Regions from separate parts of the Herminiimonas aquatilis genome, predicted to be linked through region 4. Evidence: predicted binding sites of a transcription regulator. Region 4 holds the regulator's gene; each other region holds the start of a gene.
What was found. Region 4 encodes sigma-54, which starts transcription at its own class of promoters, with help from an activator protein. Its sites were predicted from a motif close to TGGCANGNAANCTGCTTT; they were not measured.
Positions count from the first base shown of each region.

Region 1: a site for sigma-54 is predicted at 2,077-2,094, ahead of urtA (urea ABC transporter substrate-binding protein). Genes of this name have one in related genera too.
Region 2: a site for sigma-54 is predicted at 1,822-1,839, ahead of ACFQO0_RS01685 (transglutaminase family protein). Genes of this name have one in related genera too.
Region 3: a site for sigma-54 is predicted at 1,172-1,189, ahead of ACFQO0_RS03665 (ammonium transporter). Genes of this name have one in related genera too.

Region 1 covers NZ_JBHTCC010000003.1:292,143-295,224, forward strand. Annotated here, with positions in the region: gene urtB (urea ABC transporter permease subunit UrtB) at 1-463, opposite strand, end outside; gene urtA (urea ABC transporter substrate-binding protein) at 665-1,918, opposite strand; gene ACFQO0_RS13800 (GntR family transcriptional regulator) at 2,154-2,870, opposite strand; gene uca (urea carboxylase) at 2,917-3,082, opposite strand, start outside.
Region 2 covers NZ_JBHTCC010000001.1:379,880-382,961, forward strand. Annotated here, with positions in the region: gene ACFQO0_RS01675 (hypothetical protein) at 1-503, shown strand, start outside; gene ACFQO0_RS01680 (SapC family protein) at 500-1,276, opposite strand; gene ACFQO0_RS01685 (transglutaminase family protein) at 1,946-3,082, shown strand, end outside.
Region 3 covers NZ_JBHTCC010000001.1:794,995-798,076, forward strand. Annotated here, with positions in the region: gene rimM (ribosome maturation factor RimM) at 1-98, opposite strand, end outside; gene rpsP (30S ribosomal protein S16) at 126-392, opposite strand; gene ACFQO0_RS03660 (TM2 domain-containing protein) at 673-1,023, shown strand; gene ACFQO0_RS03665 (ammonium transporter) at 1,248-2,723, shown strand; gene ACFQO0_RS03670 (hypothetical protein) at 2,720-3,082, shown strand, end outside.
Region 4 covers NZ_JBHTCC010000001.1:1,755,892-1,758,973, reverse strand. Annotated here, with positions in the region: gene lptA (lipopolysaccharide transport periplasmic protein LptA) at 1-190, shown strand, start outside; gene lptB (LPS export ABC transporter ATP-binding protein) at 192-932, shown strand; gene ACFQO0_RS08175 (RNA polymerase factor sigma-54) at 954-2,426, shown strand; gene hpf (ribosome hibernation-promoting factor, HPF/YfiA family) at 2,522-2,878, shown strand; gene ACFQO0_RS08165 (hypothetical protein) at 3,004-3,082, shown strand, end outside.

The sequences.
Region 1 (3,082 bases), on a different contig from region 4:
CGCCTTCTTTTTCAAGTGCCTTGTTGATCAGGGAGATTTGTGCCGGATCGGCACCTTTGAGCAAATCATTTGCCGCGCTCTTGCGCGTATCGCGATCGTCGGAAAACAGCTTCAACCCGGATAGCGCGGCTTGCACCACGCCTCGCAAACGGTTGTTGACGCTAATGCCTTCCGCATCATTGGGCGCAGGCGCAGTCTTGCCGGTGGCCGGATTATAGGCATCGGTGTCTTCGATGATCAGGACATCGCCGGCGGGTGTCGCGTACAGCGTATCGGTATCGAGCGCGGTCAGTATCTTGCGCGCATCATCATCGACCAGCGCGGCAATCTGGATGACGGCGGCGATGCGCGCATCCGGATCGTCGCCGGCGAGCGGCTTGAGCAAGGTCGCATCTATCGCGGCCTGCGCATGTACGCAGCAAGCTAACAAGGCTACTGCAAATAATTTTGGAAGAAGTGTCATGGTCTTTTCAATGGCCTGCAAGACGATGCATATGTGTCTGGCGTTTTGCGGGTGCAACTGGAACTCTACTTCTCGAATCTGTCGGACATCTGCACCGGATCAAAGTCTTGATACGGTGCAGTGCCACATTTTGTGAGCAGCACAATCAGTAACCGGAAGCATCAGTGATTAGCTGCATCCATTACTTTTCAGGCTTGTTGCTTACATTTTTTGCTTGCCTTCGTTACCGGCGATGTAGGGGCTCCAGGGTTGCGCACGGATGGTGGTCTTGGTTTTGTTGACGACATTGAACTGACCGTCAGCCTTGATTTCGCCGATCATGACTGGCTTGTGCAAGTGGTGATTGGTCGCATCCATGGTCAGTGTGTAGCCAGATGGAGCCTTGAAGGTCTGGCCCGCCATTGCTGCGATGACCTTGTCGGTATCGGTGGACTTGGCTTTTTCTACTGCCTGTTTCCACATGTACAAACCGACGTAGGTTGCTTCCATCGGATCGTTGGTGACGACCGTGTTCGCGTTAGGCAATTTCTTCGCGACTGCGTAGGCTTTCCATTTTTTGATGAAGGCTGCATTCACAGGATTCTTGACCGATTCAAAGTAGTTCCATGCCGCCAGGTGACCAACCAGAGGTTTGGTATCGACACCGCGCAGTTCTTCTTCACCAACCGAGAATGCAACGACAGGGACGTCGGTTGCCTTCAAGCCTGCATTACCCAACTCTTTGTAAAACGGTACGTTGGAGTCGCCATTGATGGTCGAGATCACCGCTGTCTTGCCGCCTGCTGCGAACTTCTTGATGTTAGCGACGATGGTTTGATAATCGGAGTGGCCGAACGGTGTATAGACTTCGCTGATGTCGCTGTCTTTGACGCCTTTGCTATTCAGGAACGAGCGCAGGATTTTGTTGGTGGTGCGTGGATACACATAGTCAGTGCCGAGCAGGACGAAACGCTTGGCGCCGCCGCCTTCTTTCGACATCAGGTATTCAGTCGCAGGGATCGCTTGCTGATTTGGTGCTGCACCAGTGTAGAACACGTTTTTCTCGAGCTCTTCACCTTCATATTGCACAGGGTAGAACAGCAGGCTGTTGAGCTCCTTGAAGACGGGCAAAACGGATTTGCGTGAGACAGAGGTCCAGCAGCCGAACACGACGGATACCTTGTCTTGCGAAATCAGCTGGCGTGCTTTCTCTGCGAATAATGGCCAGTTGGATGCCGGATCGACGATCACTGGTTCCAGCTTCTTGCCCATCACGCCGCCATTGGCATTGATCTCTTCGATCGTCATCAGCGCGACGTCTTTGAGCGAGGTTTCGGAAATAGCCATCGTGCCCGACAGGGAATGCAGAATGCCGACCTTGATCGTATCCGCGGCAAACGCAGCCGGGAGCCAGGATGAGGCGCAGAATGCGAATGCGCCTAGCGCTGTTGCTTTTAATAGTGTGCGACGTGACATTTTGGTGAGCTCCTAAAGTGAATGAAAAAATCAATACCAAAGACATAAAAACAAGCAATGCACAAACATGGAAAACAGCACAAAAAAACAGCAACAAAAAACAAACTTCAGATTCAAGTTCTTGATTCAAATCCCTACGTCAGTTCTTATTCAAAAAAACAGCAAATTCCAGACCATGCATTTGTTCGTCAAGCACTTGCGGAAAACTGACACAAATAACTAATACGGAAAACAATCATGCTTCCTCCCGACTGCCATAACGTTCACGTGCGGTCTGCAACATGAACAAAGTGATGCGTTTCACTTCGGCCTGACTCTCGGCGATGTGGCCGCAAATCATTTTTTGTGCGCCAGCGACATCCTTGGCAAAGATTTTTTTCAGGATTTCTGCATGCTCGCGGTAGGTCGCTTCGATGCGCGGCGCTTTGGTAAAGTCGAGGCGGCGAATGATGCGTATGCGCTCGGTGACGTCTTGATGGATGCGTACCATTTCATCGTTGCCGACGGCAGAAACGAGCCGTGCGTGAAAGGCCTCATCCAGCGCGGCAACCGTGGTTGGATCTGTCAGATATTCCGCTTCCGGAATCAGCCAGATATCACGCAAGGTCGCCAGGCGTTCGGTAAGGTCCTGTTCCACCAGCTTCGCGATGGCGTTGGTTTCCATCATGATGCGGATTTCATACAGGTCTTCGAAGTACTTGAAGTCGAAGGCACGCACTTGCCAGCCGCTGCGGAAGTTCACATCGACATAGCCTTCGCGCTGCAGCCAGAACAAAGCCTGACGCACAGGTGTCCGGCTGACTTGCATGCGGGTGGCGATATCGCCCTCGCTGAATTTGTCGCTAGGCAGCAAACGAAAATCGAAGATATCCGCTTTCAGTTGCGTATAAATCTGGATCGCCAGATTGTTCGCATTTTTTCCGGAAGAGGGCGGCGCTTTCAAATCGAGCATGATGGTTCCAGGTAAGAAGGGCGCTTGTTCAGCTTGTTCAATTCAGTTACTCAATCGAAACCAGCGGATCGCCGGCGTTGATCATCATGCCGGGCTGGCAATGGAAGCTCTTGACGATGCCGTCGTGTGGCGCCGAAATATGGAATTCCATTTTCATCGCTTCCAGTATCAATAGCGGATCGCCCATCTTGACCGTGCTGCCGGCTTCTGCG
Region 2 (3,082 bases), 1.4 Mb from region 4:
ATGCAAATACGCCACACCCACTTTATCTTGGCTATAAATGGAACGCCGAAAATGCAGCGCAACGGGCGATTTCAAGCTACACACAACCCCGGAGATTAAGCTTGCCCCAACTATTGGAAAAAGTGAGCGCAATGTATGGCAGCGAGCCCAAAAATGCTGCAGTGTGCAACATCGCCAAAGCCATCATTACGCATGCAGCAAGAAAAGTTTCGACAACTGAATTGTTGTTTGTGGAAGTTCAGGAAGAAAATACCCCTCGCCTGTCCTTCGACATCAATTTGTATGAAACAGGAATAACCGTAAGCGATCTGCAGCCACTATTGCTCAAGCTGTGCGAACACTACGCGATTGGCAAAAAGGAATTTGACACATTGTTGACGCGCACCGGCAAAGACCTTGCAGGTCATTTATCCGGCGGCACCGATCGCAACGGCAACACGTTTTTAACTACCTATCACGCGCGCGTTACGACCGGAGGAACCATCGACGCTCACAGCGTTTAATGAACTACTGCACTGCCAGTTTCTTCTGCGGTCGGTGCAACTGAAGCGATGCGACGTGCGTCCATGCGCTTGGCCAAGCGTGTCACATTATTCAAGGACATCAAATGCGCATAGATCCATCCCATGTAACCGCTACGCACCAAGTCTAAAGTCGTGGCATCGTCCAACGCATTTAATTTGACTTCATCAACAATCCAGGCGCCTTCCAGCGTTTGCTTCACACCTTCGCGCTCAATCGTCACTACTTTGGATGTCAGCAAGCCAAGCTCAGACATCTTGGCCGCGAAGGCACTCGTGCGTTTCATTTCACTGTGGAAGAGAACCAGGAAATCGATCACGTTTTTCAGATAGGTCGTTTCTGTACCATCTTCAGCGAACAATGCCTCACCACGCTCGTTATTCAAACCTGCGTAGGCTTCGTCTATGCAAACAGTCAACGCCTCAGCATCGTCGCTACCGGCCAACACAAATGGATAGCGACGGATGAATGCGGGAATGTAAGTACCTGGCTCCCAATTGTCACTGTCATTGACCAGCAAGTTGTCTTTATCACCCAAGCCAACAAGCGCAGCCATCGTGAAAGGACCGCCTTCCTTACCGATAAAAACGATAGGGTAATCACGCGAAGCTTCCGTCAATTCACTACCTGCTATGAGGACGGAATTGGTTTTTGCAGCAAACGCAAAATGATTCGTCTTCAATTGAATTTTCAGTTTTTGATGCCGTTCACGATTCAACGCAATCGCGCGTTCGTAAAAAATCATTGTTGTCATTGTGGTCCCTGATAAACGGAAAAAAGTGATAGCCGATGGCTGTAAGTGGTTAGATGCTCGATCTATTGTGCCATAGCAAATAGCTAATTAACGACAAAATTTGAAACCGCAATTCGAGCATGAAATTGTCTGCAACAGGTTTCCCAATACTTCGACAAAAGAAAGAGATAGGTCGTGATGAGCATGTTTTATGCCAATCATCAGCGTAGATAGAGATGAGAGCTGCATTATTAACACCTACTTATAATTAACATTGTTCTAGCTTGTTTTCTGGACAAATACCCTTCACGCACCGATAGCTGTCAGTGATAACCCATAGGTCAGTAAATCTTTTTACCTTCCTCCAATGCCATTATGTAAATTCAATACACCTCAATATGTGTACTCTTATCGAGGTGTAGCCCTGATGTCGAACTCTGCACAGCTATAATGCGCATTGCGACATACCTTAAGCAGCTATAGCTGTTATCCAGCCCGCAGATGAAAAATTTGCGTATAAGTAGATCGTTTTATTTTTCCTCCTCAGCCTATCCGCGCGTACACCCGGGTACACTTTCTGCTTATTGAAAAGCATAAATGATCGAAAAATGGGGCTGCTGATGCACTTGCAAAAGCAATACGCATGCTTGCCCCCAACCCTGTTTCAACGTTGAACGAAAGATTCGATCCATGGCTATTCGCGTCGCGCTGCATCATAAAACCCGATATCAGTACGACCGGCTGGTCAATCTGTCACCGCACGAGGTCCGATTGCGGCCTGCACCGCATGCTCGCACACCGATTCTGTCGTACTCACTGACTGTCGAGCCGGAGCAACATTTCGTCAACTGGCAGCAAGACCCTTATGGCAATTACATCGGGCGTTTTGTGTTCCCGGAAAAGACCGATGTGCTGGAATTTACCGTCGATCTGGTGGCAGACATGACCGTCATCAATCCCTTCGATTTTTTCGTTGAAAAATATGCAGAGCAGTTTCCTTTCAGTTATACGCCTCAGCTCATTACCGAACTGAGCGCCTATTTGAAAGCGGATACCCCAGGACCGCTGCAAGCCAAATGGATAGCCGAAACCAAAGCCGAATTATTGAAAAAGAGTCTGCCGACCAATGATTTTCTGGTAGCTATCAATCAGCGCTTGCAGAAACATATAGGCTATCTGGTGCGTATGGAGCCCGGGGTGCAGAAGCCAGAAGAAACCCTGCTGAACAAGACCGGCTCTTGCCGCGATACCGGCTGGCTGCTGGTGCAAATCCTGCGCAATATGGGGCTGGCGACGCGCTTCGTTTCCGGCTATCTGATTCAGCTCAAATCGGATCAGCAATCGCTGGATGGTCCAAACGGTCCTGATGCCGACTTCACCGACCTGCATGCCTGGTGCGAGGTGTATATACCGGGCGCAGGCTGGATCGGGCTCGATCCGACTTCCGGCATGCTGGCAAGCGAAGGTCATATCCCATTGGCTTGCACGGCGATGCCATCGTCAGCGGCGCCTGTCACTGGCTACTCCGATAAGTCAGAAGTCACCTTCGTGCACGAGATGAAAGTCACGCGCATTCACGAAGATCCTCGCGTTACCAAACCGTATACTGAAGCCGAGTGGAACCGCATCGACGCGCTCGGCCAACTGGTCGATGCCGACTTGAAAAAACATGATGTACGCCTGACCCAAGGTGGAGAGCCTACCTTTGTCTCTATCGATGACATGGACGGCGCCGAGTGGAATACCCTGGCGCACGGCGACAAGAAGCGTGAGCTGGCGGGGCAATTGATGCACCGTTTGAAAAATCACTTTGCGCCTGGCGGCATG
Region 3 (3,082 bases), 960 kb from region 4:
TCCGCATCGGCTGAATAGGGTCTGACCCGCACCCAGCCATTCAATCCATATGCACCGGAGATGTAACCAACCAGCACCAAATCTTCAGGAACTTTCATTCCCGATGCCGTTTGATTGGACAAAACTTAAGCTGCTGCTTTGCCGGCTTGCGCTTTACCAGCTTGAGCGACCAAACGTGCAACGGTAGGCGACAATTGTGCGCCTACGCCTTGCCAATAGGCCAGACGGTCTTGAGCGATACGAACGCTTTCTTCAGCGCCGGATGCTACCGGATTGAAGAAACCGATACGTTCGATGAAACGACCATCGCGGCGATTGCGCGAATCTGTAGCAACGATGTTATAAAAAGGGCGCTTTTTTGCACCACCACGAGCTAAACGAATAACGACCATAATATTTCCAAAAAGTGTCTGAACACGGAAAAAGCCGCAAATTATAGCCCAACTAGCGCAGCGGCCGCAACCTCATTCACGCCCTTTGCAACGGCGACGTGGCAAAACAGGGGAAATTTGTGCCGCAAACGCTAAAACATTGCATATTAACAACCTCCATCCATGCTTGCCGTTATCGCTTGCCGCCTGACATCTGCCGTTACAATACGCCGCGACACAGTCAAACCGCCATCCGGCCCATTTTCAGCAAAAACACCTCTTTTACCAGCGATCAAATTATATGGCCATCCGCCACAAGAATAAAACCCTCAGCACCCTGCTAGCAGCTCTGTTCGGCGGCTTGGGCGCGCATCGCTTTTATCTTTACGGAAAGAAAGACGTTTGGGCGTGGGTGCACGTTTTGGCGCTGCCACTTTCCATTTTTGCCGGTTTTATAGGCGCACTGGTGATCGGACTTACCCCTGACGAAAAATGGGATGCGCAGTACAACCCGCAGTCAGGTCGCAGCTCGAATTCGGGCTGGGCCGTGATTTTAATGGTCGTCGTTACCTTTGCGCTGGGTTCAACGGCCTTGATCGCCACTATCGCCCGCGCCTTTGACCTGTACCTGACTGGCGGCGCATTCGGTTGAATCGCTCGCAGGCAGCGACCCTGTAAACGACGACGACATCCCCATCACAGTGCATCACAGCTCGGCTGTGTGCAGCCGCAGTGCAATCTGGCAAGCTTTCATCCCGGAATGAAAGCCTGCTCCCTCTACCCGGATTTGAATCTCAGCATGGCACGCATAGTGCTTTTATGAAACATGCTATGGCATCGTCAGGATGCCTAATTCAAGTCAAAGAGGGAGTTTCAATGGCCATACGCTCTACGTCCGCTTCGATGGCAGTTGCCATCCTGGTTTTAGGCTGGTGTCTGAATATCGCCTCCGCGCAACCGGCACCGCCGGAAACCGCGCCGCCGGTTGCTGCGAACAGTGAAGCTCCCACCGCTGAAACAACGCCACCATTATTGACGGCACCGATGATCGTCGAGCCGGCTGCGGCTAGTTCCAATGCCGCATCGGCCGAACCAGTCGTTGCCGCACCGATGAGCAAACCCACACTGGTCGACGCCTCATCCATCAATTCGGGTGATACCGCCTGGTTATTGGCTTCCACCGCGCTGGTGTTATTCATGACGATTCCTGGCCTGGCCCTGTTTTACGCCGGCATGGTGCGCAAGAAAAACGTACTGACCACCATGGCACACAGTTTTGCCGTTACCTGCCTGGTCACCATCATTTGGGTCGTCATCGGCTACAGCTTGGCATTTACACCCAACTCACCATATATAGGCGGCCTGGATCGTGTTCTGTTAAACGGCATGGATTTTTTCAAGGAAACCGGCAAGCTGACCGTCAGTGAAATTGCACCGACGATTCCGGAAAGCGTGTTCGTGATGTTCCAGATGACATTCGCGATCATCACGCCAGCCCTGATCACCGGCGCCTTTGCCGAACGGATGAAATTTTCGGCACTGCTGATGTTCATCACTCTGTGGTCAATTTTTGTTTATTCACCCGTAGCGCATTGGGTATGGGAACCGACAGGCTGGTTGGCAGCACGCGGTGTTCTGGATTTTGCCGGCGGCACAGTCGTGCACATCAATGCCGGCGTGTCCGGCCTGGTGGCAGCAATCATCATCGGACCACGTCTGGGCTTCGGCAAAGAGCCGATGCCGCCGCACAATCTGGTGCTGACCGTTATCGGCGCTTCGATGCTGTGGGTAGGCTGGTTCGGCTTCAATGCCGGCTCAGCAGTGGCTGCAGATGGTCGCGCCGGCATGGCAATGCTGGTTACCCAAATCGCTACCGCAGTGGGTGCCTTGTCATGGATGTTCATAGAATGGGCGCGTCGGGGCAAACCTTCGGTACTCGGTCTGGTATCCGGTGCGGTTTCCGGCCTGGTCGCGATTACGCCGGCATCCGGTTTCGTCGGCGTCACGGGTGCACTGGTGATCGGTGCCGCCGCGGGCCTGGCCTGCTATCTGGGCGCAACCGCACTCAAATCCAGAATGGGTTATGACGACTCGCTGGACGTGTTCGGCGTGCATGCGATCGGCGGTATCGTCGGCGCTTTATTAACCGGCGTGTTTGCCGTCAAGAGCATAGGCGGCGTGGAAAGCAGTTTCGGCAATCAAGCTTTCGGCGTCATCGTCACCGTCGTCTTCTCGGCCGTCATGACGGCCATCATTCTGGGCATCGTCAATGCACTGGTCGGCTTGCGTGTCAGCGAAGAAGCCGAACGTGAAGGTCTCGATCTAGAACAACATGGTGAGCACGTACTATGAGCGATGAACACCACACACGGGCAGCTCTGGAAAATCAGGCATTTGCCCTGATGGGCCGGCTGCACGTCACATTACGCCGGCAAACCGGCCGGGTAACCGATATCGAGTACATGCGTATCGACCCGGCCTATTGCCGTTACCTATTGAAAATGGCATCCCTCTCGCCTATAGAAGACTTGCAGGAATTAGGCGTCAAACTGCAGGACATTTTCTTTGGTCCTGAGGGTTTATTCGTGGTCGCGGAACCCAAACCACCCTTGATTGCGCGCATGACCGAACACGCTGCAGCACCGCCTGCAGCGGCAGCCCCTGCGGCAACGGCACCCGCCGATAATGGCGATCCGGTCGATCGCGGTTAC
Region 4 (3,082 bases):
TTCCAAGGCTCGTATGCGTCGCCTGGAAAATGGCAAGACTACCGATGAAGTCAACGGCGAGTATATTTCCTACGATACACGCGCTGAATTTTTCACCGTGCATAACACTAGCGGGGGCGACAGCAAGCCAGGTGCAGGACGCATCAAGGCCATCATCCAGCCGCGTGCCGATACAACAAAGGCCCCTTAAGATGTCGAGCAAGTTGATAGTCAGCGGACTGCAAAAAAGCTATGGCGCGCGTCAGGTTGTACGTGACGTCGCCTTGCAAGTCGAGAGCGGTGAAGTGATTGGCCTGCTGGGCCCTAACGGCGCCGGCAAAACTACGTCGTTTTACATGATCGTCGGCTTGGTACCGTCGGATGCCGGCAGCATCGAACTGGATGGTGTCAATATCTCGCGCCAGCCCATACACAAACGCGCGCAGCTGGGTTTGTCCTATCTTCCGCAAGAAGCGTCGGTATTCCGCAAGCTGAGCGTCGAGGATAATATTCGCGCCGTGCTCGAACTACAGCGCCTCAATGGCAAATCCTTGAGCAAGCCGCAGATCGAACAACGTCTCGATACTTTGCTGGCTGACCTGCAAATCGAGAAGCTGCGTGAAAATCAAGCGATGTCTTTGTCCGGTGGCGAACGTCGTCGCGTCGAGATTGCGCGCGCACTGGCAACCAATCCACGTTTCGTTTTGCTGGATGAACCGTTTGCCGGCGTTGATCCGATAGCAGTAATTGAAATTCAACGTATTGTGCGCTTCCTCAAAGAGCGCGGCATAGGCGTACTGATCACCGATCACAATGTGCGCGAGACACTCGGCATCTGCGATCGTGCCTACATCATCAATCAAGGTGCAGTGCTCGCCAGCGGCAGCCCTGACGAGATTATCGCCAACGAATCGGTGCGCCGGGTTTACCTCGGCGAACACTTCCGCATGTGATGCCGGAAGCTAGATAACTCTATGAAGCAATCCCTGCAGCTACGCGTTTCGCAACATCTGGCACTCACGCCGCAATTGCAGCAATCAATCCGTCTGCTGCAATTGTCCACGCTGGAACTGCATCAGGAGTTGGAACAAATTCTCGCAGACAATCCACTGCTGGAGCGCACCGACGATCCGCTGGATCACGCGATCCGCTTGCTGGCCGATGGCGCCATCGGCTCTACCGGAACCACACCGGAAGGCGCAAGCATAGAGGCCAATGCGCAAGTCCCGGAAAGCGAAGCCAGTTTCGATACGCCATCAGACGCACCCGAATCATCCAACGGCGATGCCGAATGGAGTTTTGACGATGTCGCACGTACATCGAAAGCACCGGAAGATGATGACGCCCGCCCGCAGCTGGAAGCACACGAAACAACATTGCGTGAGCACCTGCTGGAACAGATGCGCGTAACTGTGCGCGAGACGCGTGATCGTGCGTTGCTTGAATTGATCATCGATGCATTGAACGACAACGGCTATCTGGAAGAAGAACTGGAAGAAATCCACGCGCGCCTGCCGGAAGAGCTGGAAATAGAACTGGAAGAATTGCAGATTGCATTGAACCTGTTGCAAAGCTTCGATCCGCCTGGTGTGGGTGCGCGCAATGCCTCTGAATGCCTGGCACTGCAAATCAAACGCATGCCGAAAGTTGCAATGGTCACGCGCCGCATGGCGCTCGCGATTGTTGAAAATCATCTCACTCTATTTGCGCAACGCGACTTCAACAAACTGCGCAAGGCCCTCGATTGCGACGACGAAGATTTGCGCGAAGCACAAGTCATCATCAAACAATGCAATCCACACCCAGGAGCGATTTTCGCAAGCGGCTCTTCCGATTATGTGGTGCCTGATGTGATCGTCAAACGCACACGCAACGGCTGGCAAGTCATGCTCAATCACGACGTCATGCCACGCTTGCGCGTCAACAGCATGTACGCCAATATTTTGAAGCAAAGCAAGGGCGATGGATCGCTCGGATCGCAACTGCAAGAAGCCAAATGGTTGATCAAAAATATGCGTCAGCGCTTCGACACTATCCTGCGCGTATCACAGGCGATAGTAGAACGACAACGCAACTTTTTCTCACATGGCGCTGTCGCGATGCGCCCACTTGTGTTGCGTGAAATAGCTGATACACTAGGTCTACACGAGAGCACTATTTCTCGTGTAACGACGCAAAAGTACATGCTCACACCGCATGGAATGTTCGAACTGAAGTACTTTTTCGGCAGCCATGTCGCAACGGAAACAGGCGGCGAAGCATCCTCCACTGCGATACGGGCACTGATCAAACAATTGATAGGAGCTGAAGACCCGAAAATCCCATTCTCTGATAGCAAAATCGCAGAAATGCTGGCGGAACAGGGTATGGTTGTGGCGCGACGTACCGTTGCAAAATACCGTGAAGCCTTGAAAATTCCCCCAGTCAATTTGCGCAAATCGTTGTAGAACTGTCCTTAGTAGTTTTTGTTATACCTTGCTGTGTTCTTGTGGCCAGGTAACAAGGCGCTTGAACCTCCAGTGAATTATCATAGGAGCACTGTATGAATCTCACAATCAGTGGACATCACCTCGAATTAACCCCAGCAATCCGCGAATATGTACAAGGAAAACTGGAGCGTATCAAACGTCACTTCGATCACGTTATCGACATTGCAGTCATCCTGACTGTAGACAATCTTCCGGAAAAAGAAAAACGCCAGAAAGCAGAAATCAACTTGCGCGTGAGAGGCAAGGATCTGCATGCGGAAAGTATTGCCGACAATTTGTATGCGGCGATTGACTCACTGGTCGACAAGCTCGATCGACAAGTCATCAAATACAAAACCAAGCAGCAAGATCATCAACATGATGCAATCAAACGATTGCCGGATGAATCCGACGCTGCTGTCACCCCTTAACGGGAAATCATCAGGCTGAGAAAATCAGTCACTAAAAATGAAGGGCGCAGATTGCGCCCTTTTTTAATGTCAAAGCTCTACAGAAATCGATTAAAAATCGCTAAACATCAATATAAAATGACTGGATGCATGACCATCGCAAAAAGTATTTTCCCTCTTCTCTCGCCAAGCCAATTTCAGCTATCGCGCTGATTTTGACCCTTT